Regions from separate parts of the Neobacillus sp. K501 genome, predicted to be linked through region 3. Evidence: predicted binding sites of a transcription regulator. Region 3 holds the regulator's gene; each other region holds the start of a gene.
What was found. The regulator LexA, encoded in region 3, represses DNA repair genes until DNA is damaged. The targets are predictions, from matches to a motif close to CGAACATATGTTCG.
Positions count from the first base shown of each region.

Region 1: the regulator LexA is predicted to act here: its motif matches at 2,801-2,814, upstream of ACWM35_RS05445 (Y-family DNA polymerase).
Region 2: the regulator LexA is predicted to act here: its motif matches at 1,775-1,788, upstream of parE (DNA topoisomerase IV subunit B).

Region 1 is NZ_JBSLYA010000002.1:187,518-191,808, forward strand. Features, by position in the region: gene ACWM35_RS05425 (alpha/beta hydrolase) at 1-352, shown strand, start outside; gene ACWM35_RS05430 (iron-sulfur cluster biosynthesis family protein) at 390-716, opposite strand; gene ACWM35_RS05435 (CDGSH iron-sulfur domain-containing protein) at 818-1,018, shown strand; gene ACWM35_RS05440 (YolD-like family protein) at 1,063-1,398, opposite strand; gene ACWM35_RS05445 (Y-family DNA polymerase) at 1,478-2,737, opposite strand; gene ACWM35_RS05450 (YqzH family protein) at 2,905-3,099, shown strand; gene ACWM35_RS05455 (SDR family NAD(P)-dependent oxidoreductase) at 3,163-3,960, opposite strand; gene ACWM35_RS05460 (MBL fold metallo-hydrolase) at 3,970-4,291, opposite strand, start outside.
Region 2 is NZ_JBSLYA010000003.1:193,690-197,980, reverse strand. Features, by position in the region: gene ACWM35_RS08970 (sensor histidine kinase) at 265-1,065, shown strand; gene ACWM35_RS08965 (CoA-binding protein) at 1,185-1,598, shown strand; gene parE (DNA topoisomerase IV subunit B) at 1,904-3,880, shown strand; gene parC (DNA topoisomerase IV subunit A) at 3,880-4,291, shown strand, end outside.
Region 3 is NZ_JBSLYA010000001.1:257,972-262,262, forward strand. Features, by position in the region: gene ACWM35_RS01215 (DUF896 domain-containing protein) at 1-189, opposite strand, end outside; gene ACWM35_RS01220 (YneB family resolvase-like protein) at 272-922, opposite strand; gene yneA (cell division suppressor protein YneA) at 926-1,249, opposite strand; gene lexA (transcriptional repressor LexA) at 1,409-2,032, shown strand; gene glnA (type I glutamate--ammonia ligase) at 2,314-3,648, opposite strand; gene ACWM35_RS01240 (MerR family transcriptional regulator) at 3,683-4,084, opposite strand.

The DNA.
Region 1 (4,291 bases), on a different contig from region 3:
TGATTTAAAGGAACAAGTTTCCTATCAATTAAAGAAAGATTTCAAGGTAATCCCTTCCCTGTTAATTCCGATAGCAGATTTAATTCTGCGTTTTCGCGACAAATATTCGATCCGCCATGTTTCACCTATTTCAGTAATTAAAAATATTCATCATCCGATTCTGTTTATTCATAGTGAACATGATGATTTTATCTTACCAGCCATGACACAGGAACTTTATGAGCAAAAACAAGGTCCGAAGATGTTGTATCTAGCGGCTAAAGGCAGGCACGCCCAATCCTATAATGAAAATCCAGAAGAGTATGAAAGAATGATTGATAAGTTTTTATTAACTTATGTAGAGCGCAGCTAGAAGCATTTTTCATAAGAAAACAGACTGTCCATTTGGATCAGTCTGTTTTTATAATCATGCTCATGCGCCCATTCAAAATTTGTCCTGGACTTTTTAATTGAAAGGAATTAGCCTCACGGGAAAAATCAATCGTCATTTGGTCATCAAAGAAAACCGTTTTTGCTTTTTCAATATAAACCGGCTGACTATTTGTCTCAATTCTCACATCGTCCTCATCCACGTCTGGTACAAACCACAAGGCAATTACTCCGCTTACTGCACATCCGCAGCCTTCTGTGTCATATTTTAGTTTTAAGAAACCTTTTTTCCCCTCGGTTCTCTCATTAATTTTCTCTGCTGCCGCTGGTGTCATCTTAATCTCCATGTTTATAACCCCCTTTTTTGGCATATCATGTATTGTATCATATGACATGATTGATGCTAGTTTTTAGCTCACTGCATTATTAAAAAAAGGGGGACAGTTTTATGTCTAAAGTTCAAATAAAAGTAAACGATAATGGATCATTAAGAATTTCTGGTGATGTTGAATTACTTGATGGCGAAGGTAATGTTTATCAAACGAAGCCAAGCTTTTCTCTTTGCCGCTGCGGATTGTCAAACAACAAACCATTCTGTGATGGCTCCCATAAAGGGAAATTTGAATCCCAGGTTCGCGTTTCTAAATAAGATTAGATGTTTAAGAGCGGCTTTCCGGTATGGTGCCGCTCTTTTCATGCATCCGTCAGCCGGATATCGATAATATCAATTATCGGGATACGATGAACTTCTTCGAAACGGTCTATGACATGAAGCTTTTGTCCGAGTTCATTCCAGTAATGGATTTTACCAATCACAATTTCATAATGTTGATGTCGATAATGGGTAATCGTCACGAACTGATCAAATTCGATTGCTTCTGATAAGGTCTCATTCATCATTTCTAATTGCTGTTCATCCATTTCTTTTTTCTGTTCGTATTGATCTTCCTTTACCCAATCTCTAAGCATTTTAACATGCTCAGGAAGCATCATTGATGTCCATTTGATTCTGCCACGATCGCGAATCATGCGCTCTGCCCCCTTTTCTTGTCCAGCTCCAGCGCCTAGGGGTCATAAGCCCCTGGACAAGGCGCTTCCGCTTTTCTTATTATCTTTTATGCCCGCCGACTAATGTTGCCCGATGTTTGGCCGTTCCTGCTGCCGTATAGGAGACAGCCCGTAATAGGGAACCTGATCCAAAGCGCCGCCGGATCGAATCGACCACATAGCCCAGCTCCCGCCGCTTATAAGCACCCGTGTCAAACAGGTCAAGCTGCATCTCGTAGTCATCAACAATATTTCCGATTCTAATCTCAATTTGCCTTACCGTCTTTCCGGTATAATGCTCATGAAATAATTCAAGACAAACCCGGTACAATTCCATCGTCACATTGGTTGGCTGCATAATCGTCCTTGAACGGAGAAAGCCGCCGCCGAGTTCATCCTGGCTATAGCCAATTCCAAGACTAATCGTCCTGCCTGCCTTCCGACGTGATCTTGCTCGACGGGCAACCTCCTCACACATTTCTAAAATTACATGCTTAATTTCTTCTTCATCTTTATAATCTCTTAAAAGAATCTGGCTTTTTCCAAAACTGATCTGCCCAGCCACAATTGGCGCTCCTAAATCTGAGAGATCAACTCCCCAGGCGTGATGATAGAGTTGGTTCCCCATGATTCCAAACTTCTTTTCCAGCTTTTCTAAATCATAGCGAGCCAGCTGGCCAACAGTGAAAATCCCCATTCCATTTAGCGTTTTTTCCACACGCCTGCCGATCCCCCACATTTCTCGAAGTGGTGAGACATTCCAAAGTTTTGTCGGCACATCCTCATATGTCCATTCGGCAATTCCATCCTTCTTAGCATCAAGGTCCAGACAAAGCTTTGACATAAGCATGTTGGGTCCAATTCCAACGGCACAGGGGAGCTGAAATTCGCGCTCGATATCATCCTTGATTTTTTGAGCAATTGTTTTGGCATCTCCCCATAAATGGACGGCCCCATCGACTTTAATAAAACTTTCATCGACACTATACGTGTGAATCGCTTCTTTTGGCACATAACGATTAAACACACGGCTAATTTCTGTGGAAATACGTAAATAGGTAGCCATTTTCGGCTCCACCACTCTAATCCGTGAATCATCAGGAATCTCAAACAAACGTGAACCGGTTTTGATGCCAAATTCTTTCTTCAACAGCGGCGAAGCAGCGAGAACAACGCTGCCGCTTCGCTCTTTATTACCAGCGACTGCCAGGTAGCAGGTTAAGGGATCAAGGCCCTCCATAACCGCCGAACAGCTTGCATAAAAGCTCTTCATATCTACACATAAAATTTGATTATGAGGTAACGTGCTGTAATCAACCATGCTCTTTCCTCCATATCAAAGTTATCGAACACACGTTCTTTATCAGTATATTCATATCTTAAGCGAATATGCGTTCGCATTCAATGGAAAATTTTTGACATTGTTCACGGTTCTCGTTTTTTTAGGAAAGGAAAAAAGCGTATAATGGGTGATGAGGTGCAAGTTGAATGGAGAAAAAATTGATTATTAAAATGGTGAAAAACTGCTTTAAACAGTATTATTCTGAAGTAGAATCATTACCAATGAGCAGTGAAGACTTAGAGGAACTTGCAGACCGGATTATCACACTTAAAGCGGAACAGCCGGCTGCTGATTTGTATGAGGTTATTAATGATACAGTGTACGAGTTTTTAACAGGATAAAACTTTAGGTAGGAGAAATCAATCGCCTTTTCGGGCAGAAAAAAAGCCGCAGGTCGCGGTTTTTTACTTTTTATTAAAGGCTTTTTTGCCGATTCGTTCGAATAATCGGGGAAACAGGACATAGACAATACTGCCCATGTTCATCCAACGCGGCAGATTGATTTCCCGTGTTTTTGTCAGCATGCTGTCGACAACCTTCTGGGCAACATATTCTGGCTGAAGCATAAATCTCTGGACATTTTTTACATATGTACCCTTTTCATCAGCGATGGTAAAAAAGTTTGTTGCAATCGGACCAGGATTTACAGAGGTAACCAGCACACTATAATCCGAAACTTCCATCCTTAAAGCATTCGTGTAGCCTAGCACAGCATGCTTGGTCGCAGAATAAACACTCGATTTAGGCGTGGCAATTTTCCCTGCTTGGGAAGCAATATTAATAATATGTCCAAAACGCCGTTCGCGCATTTTCGGCAACACCATACTCGTACATGCCATAAGGCCAACGACATTGACCTCGAACATCCCTTTTATTTCATCGAAACTTGCTTGATGGGCTTCCCGAAAAACCCCAAAGCCCGCATTATTAACAAGAATATCAACATCACCGATCTTAGCAAAAATATCAGTAAACACAGCTTTTACTTTTTCCGTATCCGATACATCAAGCTGAAATACGTCCACTTTTACTTGATGTTTTTGCTGAAGCTCTGTTTGCAGCTGTTCGAGCTTATCGACACTGCGGGCAAGCAGGACCAGGTTGGCCCCGCTTGCAGCGCAAAGCTTAGCAATTTCCGCGCCAATTCCTCCGGATGCGCCGGTAATGACGATATTTTTTCCCTTTAATTGTTCCCTAACCATATTTACACCTCATCTGGCTTGATAAAGGACAGGCTGCTGATCCTTACTTATAATCTCGCCGATAGAGGCCAAATAGTCAAGCTGACCAACCGTCTCTGAAATCGTTAGCATTAGTTCGCGCTGATAAACGGTTGGAAAAAGCCGTTTACAAATTTCAAAAACCGTCATCTCCTCTTCTTTAAGCCAATTATTGACCTTCATTGCCCGTTCGTGCTGGTGTACCAATCTTTTTTCAACCAACTCTTTTAGTTCAAATACTTCATCCCCATGCCCCGTATACACCATCTGAATCGGGTAAGTAAGCAATTTCTTCATTGATGCGTTATGCTGC
Region 2 (4,291 bases), on a different contig from region 3:
ACGGTCTATTTTTCTGTCTATATTAAGAACAATTATGGGCAATTTTATTACAAAAATATGGAGAATTTTCAAATCATTCGCTGATTTATAGATAAAATTTATTATCTTGGAATATAATTTACCTAAATATTAGTAAAAGTTAAAGCGAAGAACCGACCACTTTCACAGTAAAAATGGTCGGTTTTCATATATAAAATCCTCTGGTTGTCCCCTAAACCATAATCTTCTTTTAATCTCAATAAATTTAATAAAGGTAGTGATAGTATGAATATTCTTAAGGAAAGTGAAAAGAGCTATGATGAATTGGTCGAATTGAATCGGATGTTAGAGAAAAAATTAGCGGAAGAGATAGCCAAAAACAAAGAGAAAGATCATTTCTTCATCCAGCAATCCAGACATGCGGCGATGGGGGAAATGGTTGGAAGTATTGGGCACCACTGGCGTCAACCGATAAACAGCTTAACTCTCCTAGTTCAGGACTTACGCGATGCACTCGAGTTTGGGGAAATAACAGAGCTATATCTTGACCGTTTCACCAAAGATAGTATGGATCAAATTCAGCATATGACAGGTTTTTTGAATGATCTTCGAAAATTTTATCTGCCCAATAAAGAGAAGCGCTTTTCGGTTTCTGATGCTATAGAAGATGCCTTATCGATCTTTTCTCCTTGTCTGAAAAGCCATGATATCGATATTGAATTTGTTCATCGCGGACAGCCACTTACGTTTGGATATCCAAATGATTATCGTTTAGCTGTATTAAATGTCCTCTTAAACGCCAAGGATGCCTTTGACTATCGCGAACAACATAACAGGAAAATTCAAATCCAAATTTATGAGGAAGCGAATTTTTGGGCTGCCCAATTTACCTATAAGGCTGATGTGAGGGAGCCCGCATCCCATTTTAGTATGTTTGAGCCGAATTTTACCCAACAAACTCACGGTAGCGGGCTCAGATACTACTTTACAAACACAGTCGTAGCGAATATGAATGGATGTGTGAAAGCTGAAAATACAGGGGATGGAACAAGCATTACATTACTTGTCCCGAAGGCTTCCAGATAAACTATCGGAAAAATGGATTAATTCCATATTATTCTGAGTTTATGTTTTTTTCCTGATATCTTGGTTATGTTATAGTTAGTTTAGCAGGTTAAATATAGGAAAATAAGGAAGTGTTGAAGATGTCTGTTCAAAATCCAAGTCTTGATGACATTGGGGCCATTTTAAAAAAGGCTAAGAGAATTGCTGTGGTTGGTCTAAGTAATAAACCCGATAGAACCTCATACATGGTTTCTGAGGTCATGCAAAAAGCTGGATATGAAATTATTCCAGTGAATCCGACCATTGATGAAGCACTTGGCGTAAAGGCGGTAGCCTCCTTAAAGGATATCGAGGGTCATATTGATATTGTTAATGTCTTCCGCCGTTCTGAACAATTATTAGATGTTGCCAAAGAATTTGATGAAATCGATGCAGATGTGTATTGGGCTCAGCAAGGCTGCGTCGATGAAGAAGCTTATCAGTACTTAAAAGATAAGGGCTATACAGTCATTATGGACCTCTGTATAAAAGTGGCCCATGCTTTAACAAAATAAACAATTAGATAAAATAGCTGCTAAAAACTGGCAGCTATTTTATTTTTTTCACTTTAGATTACAGCAATTATATCTTGCAATAATTTGTTGTTTTCAAAGATTGCATTTGCCAAAATGAAATAAATCGCTAAAATAAAGCATAGACGAAGCGAGAACATATGATAAAATGATAGTGGCAAACGTTCGTTCTAACTTAATTAATAAAATTTAAGATATTAAAAATATCTGGCACGAATGAGAAATGTGATGATTATGTTAGCAATCAGAAGTGTTTTCTTTTTGTAGGCAGTGAAAGGGGTATTTTAGTGGCAAAAAATCAACAGGTGTTTGAATATAATGATGATGCCATACAGGTACTAGAGGGACTGGAGGCCGTCAGAAAGCGGCCAGGGATGTACATTGGCAGTACAGATTCTCGAGGACTACACCATCTCGTATATGAGATAGTCGATAATTCCGTGGATGAGGCTCTAGGTGGATATGGGGATCAAATTATTGTACGTATCCATAAAGATAATTCGATAAGTGTAATTGATAAAGGACGCGGAATGCCTACGGGTATGCATAAATTAGGAAAACCAACCCCTGAAGTCATTCTCACAGTGCTTCATGCTGGTGGGAAATTTGGCCAGGGCGGTTATAAAACGAGCGGTGGTTTACATGGAGTTGGCGCCTCTGTCGTCAATGCTTTATCTGAATGGTTAACCGTTACGATTAAGAGGGACGGTTTTATTTATGAACAGCGGTTTGAAAATGGCGGTAAACCAGTAACCACACTAGAAAAAATCGGGAAAACCAATCAAACGGGTACAACCATTCACTTTAAACCAGATACCACCATTTTTTCTACCACGACATATAATTTTGAAACATTGTGTGAAAGGTTACGAGAATCAGCATTCCTTTTAAAAGGATTGAAGATTGAAATCATCGATGACCGCAATAGTGTCCATGAAGTATTCCATTACGAAAATGGAATTGAGGCTTTTGTTAGTTACTTGAACGAAGAAAAAGATGAGCTTCATCCTGTTGCTAGTTTTGAAGGTAGTCAAAATGGCATTGAAGTTGAATTTGCTTTTCAATTTAATGACGGTTATTCCGAAAATGTCCTTTCGTTTGTAAACAATGTCCGGACGAAAGACGGTGGCACCCATGAAGTAGGGGCAAAAACGGCGATGACTCGTGTATTTAACGACTACGCCCGTAAGGTTTCACTTTTAAAAGAAAAAGATAAAAATCTTGATGGCGCTGATATTCGTGAAGGATTATCTGCCATTGTTTCAGTTAGAATTCCAGAGGAGCTTTTACAATTTGAGGGTCAGACCAAAGGTAAATTAGGAACGAGTGAGGCCCGTTCCGCAGTCGATGCGGTGGTGTCTGAAAATCTATCCTATTTTCTTGAAGAAAATCCTGATATTAGCTCTTTATTAATCAAAAAGTCAATAAAAGCCTATCAAGCAAGGGAAGCTGCAAGGAAAGCGCGGGAGGATGCCAGAAGTGGTAAGAAACGGAAACGTTCAGAAGCTAGTCTTTCAGGTAAACTTACCCCTGCACAATCACGTAATCCTCAGAAAAATGAGCTTTATTTGGTCGAAGGAGACTCTGCAGGTGGGTCCGCGAAACAGGGACGCGACCGCCGCTTTCAAGCGGTTCTTCCTTTACGAGGTAAAGTAATTAATACCGAAAAAGCAAAGCTTGCCGATATCTTTAAAAATGAGGAAATCAATACCATTATCCATGCTGTGGGTGCTGGAGTCGGGTCTGACTTTACTGTTGAAGATGTTAACTATGATAAAGTGATTATAATGACGGATGCTGATACTGACGGAGCCCATATTCAGGTATTACTATTAACTTTCTTCTACCGTTACATGAAGCCGCTTATCGAAGCAGGTAAGGTTTTTATTGCATTGCCTCCTTTATATAAGGTAAGCAGAGGTACCGGCAAAAAAGAAGTGATTGAGTATGCTTGGAATGAGGACGAATTACAAGGTGCTATTAAAAAAGTCGGTAGAGGCTATATCATTCAGCGATACAAAGGTCTTGGTGAAATGAATGCTGACCAGCTTTGGGAAACAACCATGGATCCGGAGACACGGACGTTAATCCGTGTAAAAATTGATGATGCGGCAAGAGCAGAACGCCGCGTAACCACTCTTATGGGTGATAAAGTGGAACCGCGCCGTAAATGGATTGAAAGCAATGTGGCGTTTGGTTTAGAAGAAGATGATTCAATTCTCGAAAATGAAAATATTACGGTCGCCCAGGAGGAATCTGAATAATGAGTACAAATGAAAAGTTCCGTGACCTGCCTTTAGAGGATGTCCTTGGTGATCGTTTTGGTCGATATAGTAAATATATAATTCAAGAACGTGCCCTGCCAGATGCCAGGGACGGCTTGAAGCCAGTGCAGCGAAGAATATTGTTTGCGATGCATGTGGAAGGGAACACCCATGAAAAAGGTTTCCGAAAATCAGCTAAAACCGTTGGGAATGTAATTGGTAACTATCACCCCCATGGTGATTCATCCGTTTACGAAGCGATGGTTCGGATGAGCCAGGACTGGAAGGTACGAAATGTCCTAGTAGAGATGCATGGAAACAACGGTAGTGTCGATGGTGATCCACCTGCAGCGATGCGTTACACAGAAGCTAGGCTATCAGCCATTGCCACTGAGTTACTACGTGATATCG
Region 3 (4,291 bases):
TGTTACATCTGTACCATTTGGATCTATTATCGTTGTATTGGTTAACGTTTCTAGCATGGAACTGCGGAAAGTTGACAAATACTCACTTCTTAACGCAGATTGTTCCTTCGCTTCCGCTTCGGTTAATCCAGATGACTTTGCTTTCCTTGCTAATTCATTGATTCTAGCCATTTTTTCTTTTGAGAGCATGAGTTTGACCCTCCTTTCAATACTTGCTGCATAAAGATTAATTTTACTTAAAAAAAGACCATCTGACAAGGCAAATGGTCCACTACTCTTCCTGTTCGGTTTCGAGATGTTCTTGATAACGTCTATGTACAGTTGCTTTTGATATCTTATAACCAAATCCACGAAGTGTCGCCGTAATTTCAGAAAAGGTTAATTCATTTTCTCGCAAACGGATTATTTCGCTAAGCGGAACCTCTATTTTGTCCCGGCCAGAACGCTGCCCTAAATTTTTCAAATTTTTCTCAGGCCTGTATCCTTGACTAACCGCTCTTTTCATTCCACGTTTTATTTTAATATTATGTAGCTTGCGCTGATATTCTTCCACCATTCCGACAATTTGCAGTACCATGGAATCAGACTCTGAAAGCTGCAATTCTCCATTATGTGAAATGGAATAAAGTTTGATGCCTTCTTTTAAAACACAATGCAAAAGAGCGATTTTCGCATTACCTCTTCCAAGTCTCGTTTCATCTTGAATGAGAATTGCTTGTACCGATACATCCTTAATTTGGTCTAACAACTCTAGAATTCCATCCCGTTCTAAATCATAACCGCTAGCCTGTTCCTTAATAATAGAAACAACTTCAAATTGATATTGTTTCGCAAGCTGAATTAATTCTTCTTCCTGACGGATTAATGAGGTTTCCTGTGTTTCCTTATTGGTACTCACACGGCAATAAATAATAGCTTTCATCTACTATTCTCCTGCAGCGCTCGCCAGTTCAGTAGGAAAGGGAACATCTTGGTTTACTGGTATCATAATTTCTTCACCTGGATAGATTTGATCTCCGTCTATATCATTATGCTGTTTGACCCAACTGACAAAATCATTATTCGATAGTGAATGTTGCTCAGAAAATTGATTAGATATTTTCCAAAGAGAATCTCCTTCTGAGATCTTAATCTTTATATATTGATCTTCTTCTGGTGAATTAAATCGTAGAGATAACATAAAGGCTAAAGAGCAGCTTAATACAATAAGTAAAATAGCATAAGAGTATTGGTTCCATATTTTTTTCATTTTCAAAACCCCTTACTAGAATATATGTTCGTTTATTTGTCTTTATTATAATCCGAACGTTTGTTTGATGTCAACAATTAATTCGAACTTATGTTTGTATAAAAAAAACGAACATGATATAATAAAGTTAATAATTACTAGGGCGAGGTGTAACAAAAAATGACAAAAATATCAAAGCGGCAGCAGGATATCCTTGATTTTATTAAAGGGGAAGTTAAGAAAAAAGGTTATCCGCCTTCCGTAAGGGAAATTGGAGAAGCGGTCGGTCTTGCATCGAGTTCAACCGTTCATGGGCACTTAGCTCGTTTAGAAAGTAAAGGCCTTATCAGACGTGACCCAACAAAACCAAGAGCGATTGAAATCCTAGAAATAGATGAACATGTAAGTATTCCTCGAAACAATGTAGTCAACGTTCCTGTTCTAGGGAAAGTAACAGCTGGACTTCCGATTACTGCCATCGAAAACATTGAAGAATATTTCCCTCTTCCAGAAAGACTAGCACCTGCAGATGAGCATGTATTTATGCTAGAAATCATGGGTGAGAGTATGATAGAAGCTGGTATTCTTGATGGGGATTATGTAATCGTAAAGCAGCAGCAAACAGCGAATAATGGGGATATCGTGGTTGCAATGACAGAAGAAGATGAGGCTACATGTAAACGATTCTTTAAAGAAAAAGACTTCATCCGCCTTCAGCCGGAAAACTCTACAATGGATCCTATAATTTTGCGAAATGTTTCGATTTTAGGGAAAGTTATTGGGGTTTATCGTCATATTCATTAATTTTTTAAATAGCAAAAAGTCCAATTCATGTGGAATTGGGCTTTTTATTTATGGTTCAGAACTCCTGATATGACCCTACTAATTGCTTTATTCTCTTTACAGTCACTCCAGACCTCCTGCTGTGACTCAACTACTCACCTTTTCATCTTTTCGGTCACTCCAGACCTCCTGCTGTGACCCTACTACTTGCTTTTTCATCTTTTCGGTCACACAAGTCCACTTTAAATAGAAATAACAAAAAAGACCCAGTATGGAGCCAATCCACACTGAGTCTATTACTATTAATACATACTTAAATACTGTTCGCGCTCCCAAGGATGGACGACGGTGCGGAACATATCCCACTCAATCTCTTTTGCTTCAACGAAGTGCTCGAAGATATGCTCGCCAAGACCGGCAACGATAACTTCGTCAGATTTCAATTGATCTAGAGCTTGAGCAAGAGTTGCTGGAAGATCGATGATTCCTTCCTCGATTCTTTCTTCCTTGCTCATAACATAGATGTTACGATCCACTGGAGCAGGAGGAGTTAATTGATTCTTAATTCCATCTAAACCAGCTTTTAATAGTACTGCCATTGCTAGATATGGATTTGCTGCTGGGTCAACGCTACGGACTTCAACACGAGTACTTAATCCGCGTGATGCCGGAATACGGATAAGTGGAGAACGGTTTCTAGCAGACCATGCAACGTAACAAGGAGCTTCGTAGCCTGGAACAAGACGCTTATAAGAGTTTACAGTTGGATTGGTTACTGCTGTAAAGCTTGGCGCATGCTTCAAGATCCCTGCAATAAATTGGCGAGCCGTATCGCTCATTTGAAGGTTACCTGTTGGTTCGAAGAATGCATTTTCCCCATTTTTGAATAATGAAAGGTTCATGTGCATTCCAGATCCGTTTACACCGTACAATGGTTTTGGCATGAACGTTGCATGCAAGCCGTGTTTACGAGCAATTGTTTTTACAACAAGCTTGAACGTTTGGATTTGGTCACAAGCTGTTAGTGCATCCGCATATTTAAAGTCAATTTCATGCTGACCTGGTGCTACCTCATGGTGAGATGCTTCAATTTCAAAGCCCATTTCTTCAAGTTCAAGAACGATATCACGGCGGCAGTTTTCCCCTAAATCGGTAGGAGCTAAGTCAAAGTAACCGCCTTGGTCATTCAATTCTAATGTAGGCTCACCTTTTTGGTCTAATTTAAATAAGAAGAATTCTGGTTCAGGTCCTAGGTTAAAGTCTGTGAAACCTAAGTCTTCCATTTCTTTTAATACTCTTCTTAAGTTATTACGCGGGTCACCTTCAAATGGTTTACCTTCTGGAGTATAGATATCACAAATCAACCGTGCAACTTTACCTTTTTCAGCTGTCCAAGGGAAAACTACCCAAGTATTTAAATCTGGATAAAGTAACATATCAGATTCTTCGATTCGAACGAAACCTTCGATAGATGAACCATCAAACATCATTTTGTTATCAAGTGCTTTTTCTAATTGACTAATTGGAATCTCTACATTTTTAATTGTTCCGAGAATATCAGTGAACTGTAAACGAATGAACTTAACGTTTTCCTCTACTGCTAATTTCTTAATATCTTCCTTTGTATACTTTGCCATTTTTATTCCCTCCACCTTATATTATAAAAATTTTCTAATGGAAAAATCGTGACATATCACCTTGACGCAACGACGATCGATTAAATCTACCAGCCTGCTGCAATTCTTGACGAAGAAGATTTCTTAGCTGTTCGTCCGTTAATTCTTGTTTGGCTTTTTCATTTACTTGTTGTAAAACATTAGCCTGCTGTTCTTTGATCAATAAAAGCTGCTTGATCCCAGCCATATTCACTCCTTGATCAATTAAATCCTTAATTTCTAGCAGTCTATCAATATCAATAAGACTAAACAATCTCCTGTTTCCATCTGTTCTTGCTGGAGAAATCAATTGATGCTCTTCATAGTAACGGATTTGTCTAGCAGTTAATTCTGTTAATTGCATGACTGTTCCGATCGGAAACAGTGGCATGGAGCGGCGTAATTCTTTCCCACTCACTTTAATTTCTCCTCTCCTTTTTCTAATTTATATTGCTATTATATTTCGTGTTAGAAAAGATGTCAATCTAATGTTAAGTTTTCTCACATGGTTTTTCAAAAGGATTTGTTAAGTATAATTATTGTTTTTGAACCAATTAAGCTGATTGATGATTAGATTCTCAATAACGGTATCTCGTCCCAATAACGCAGAACCTTTATACATTAC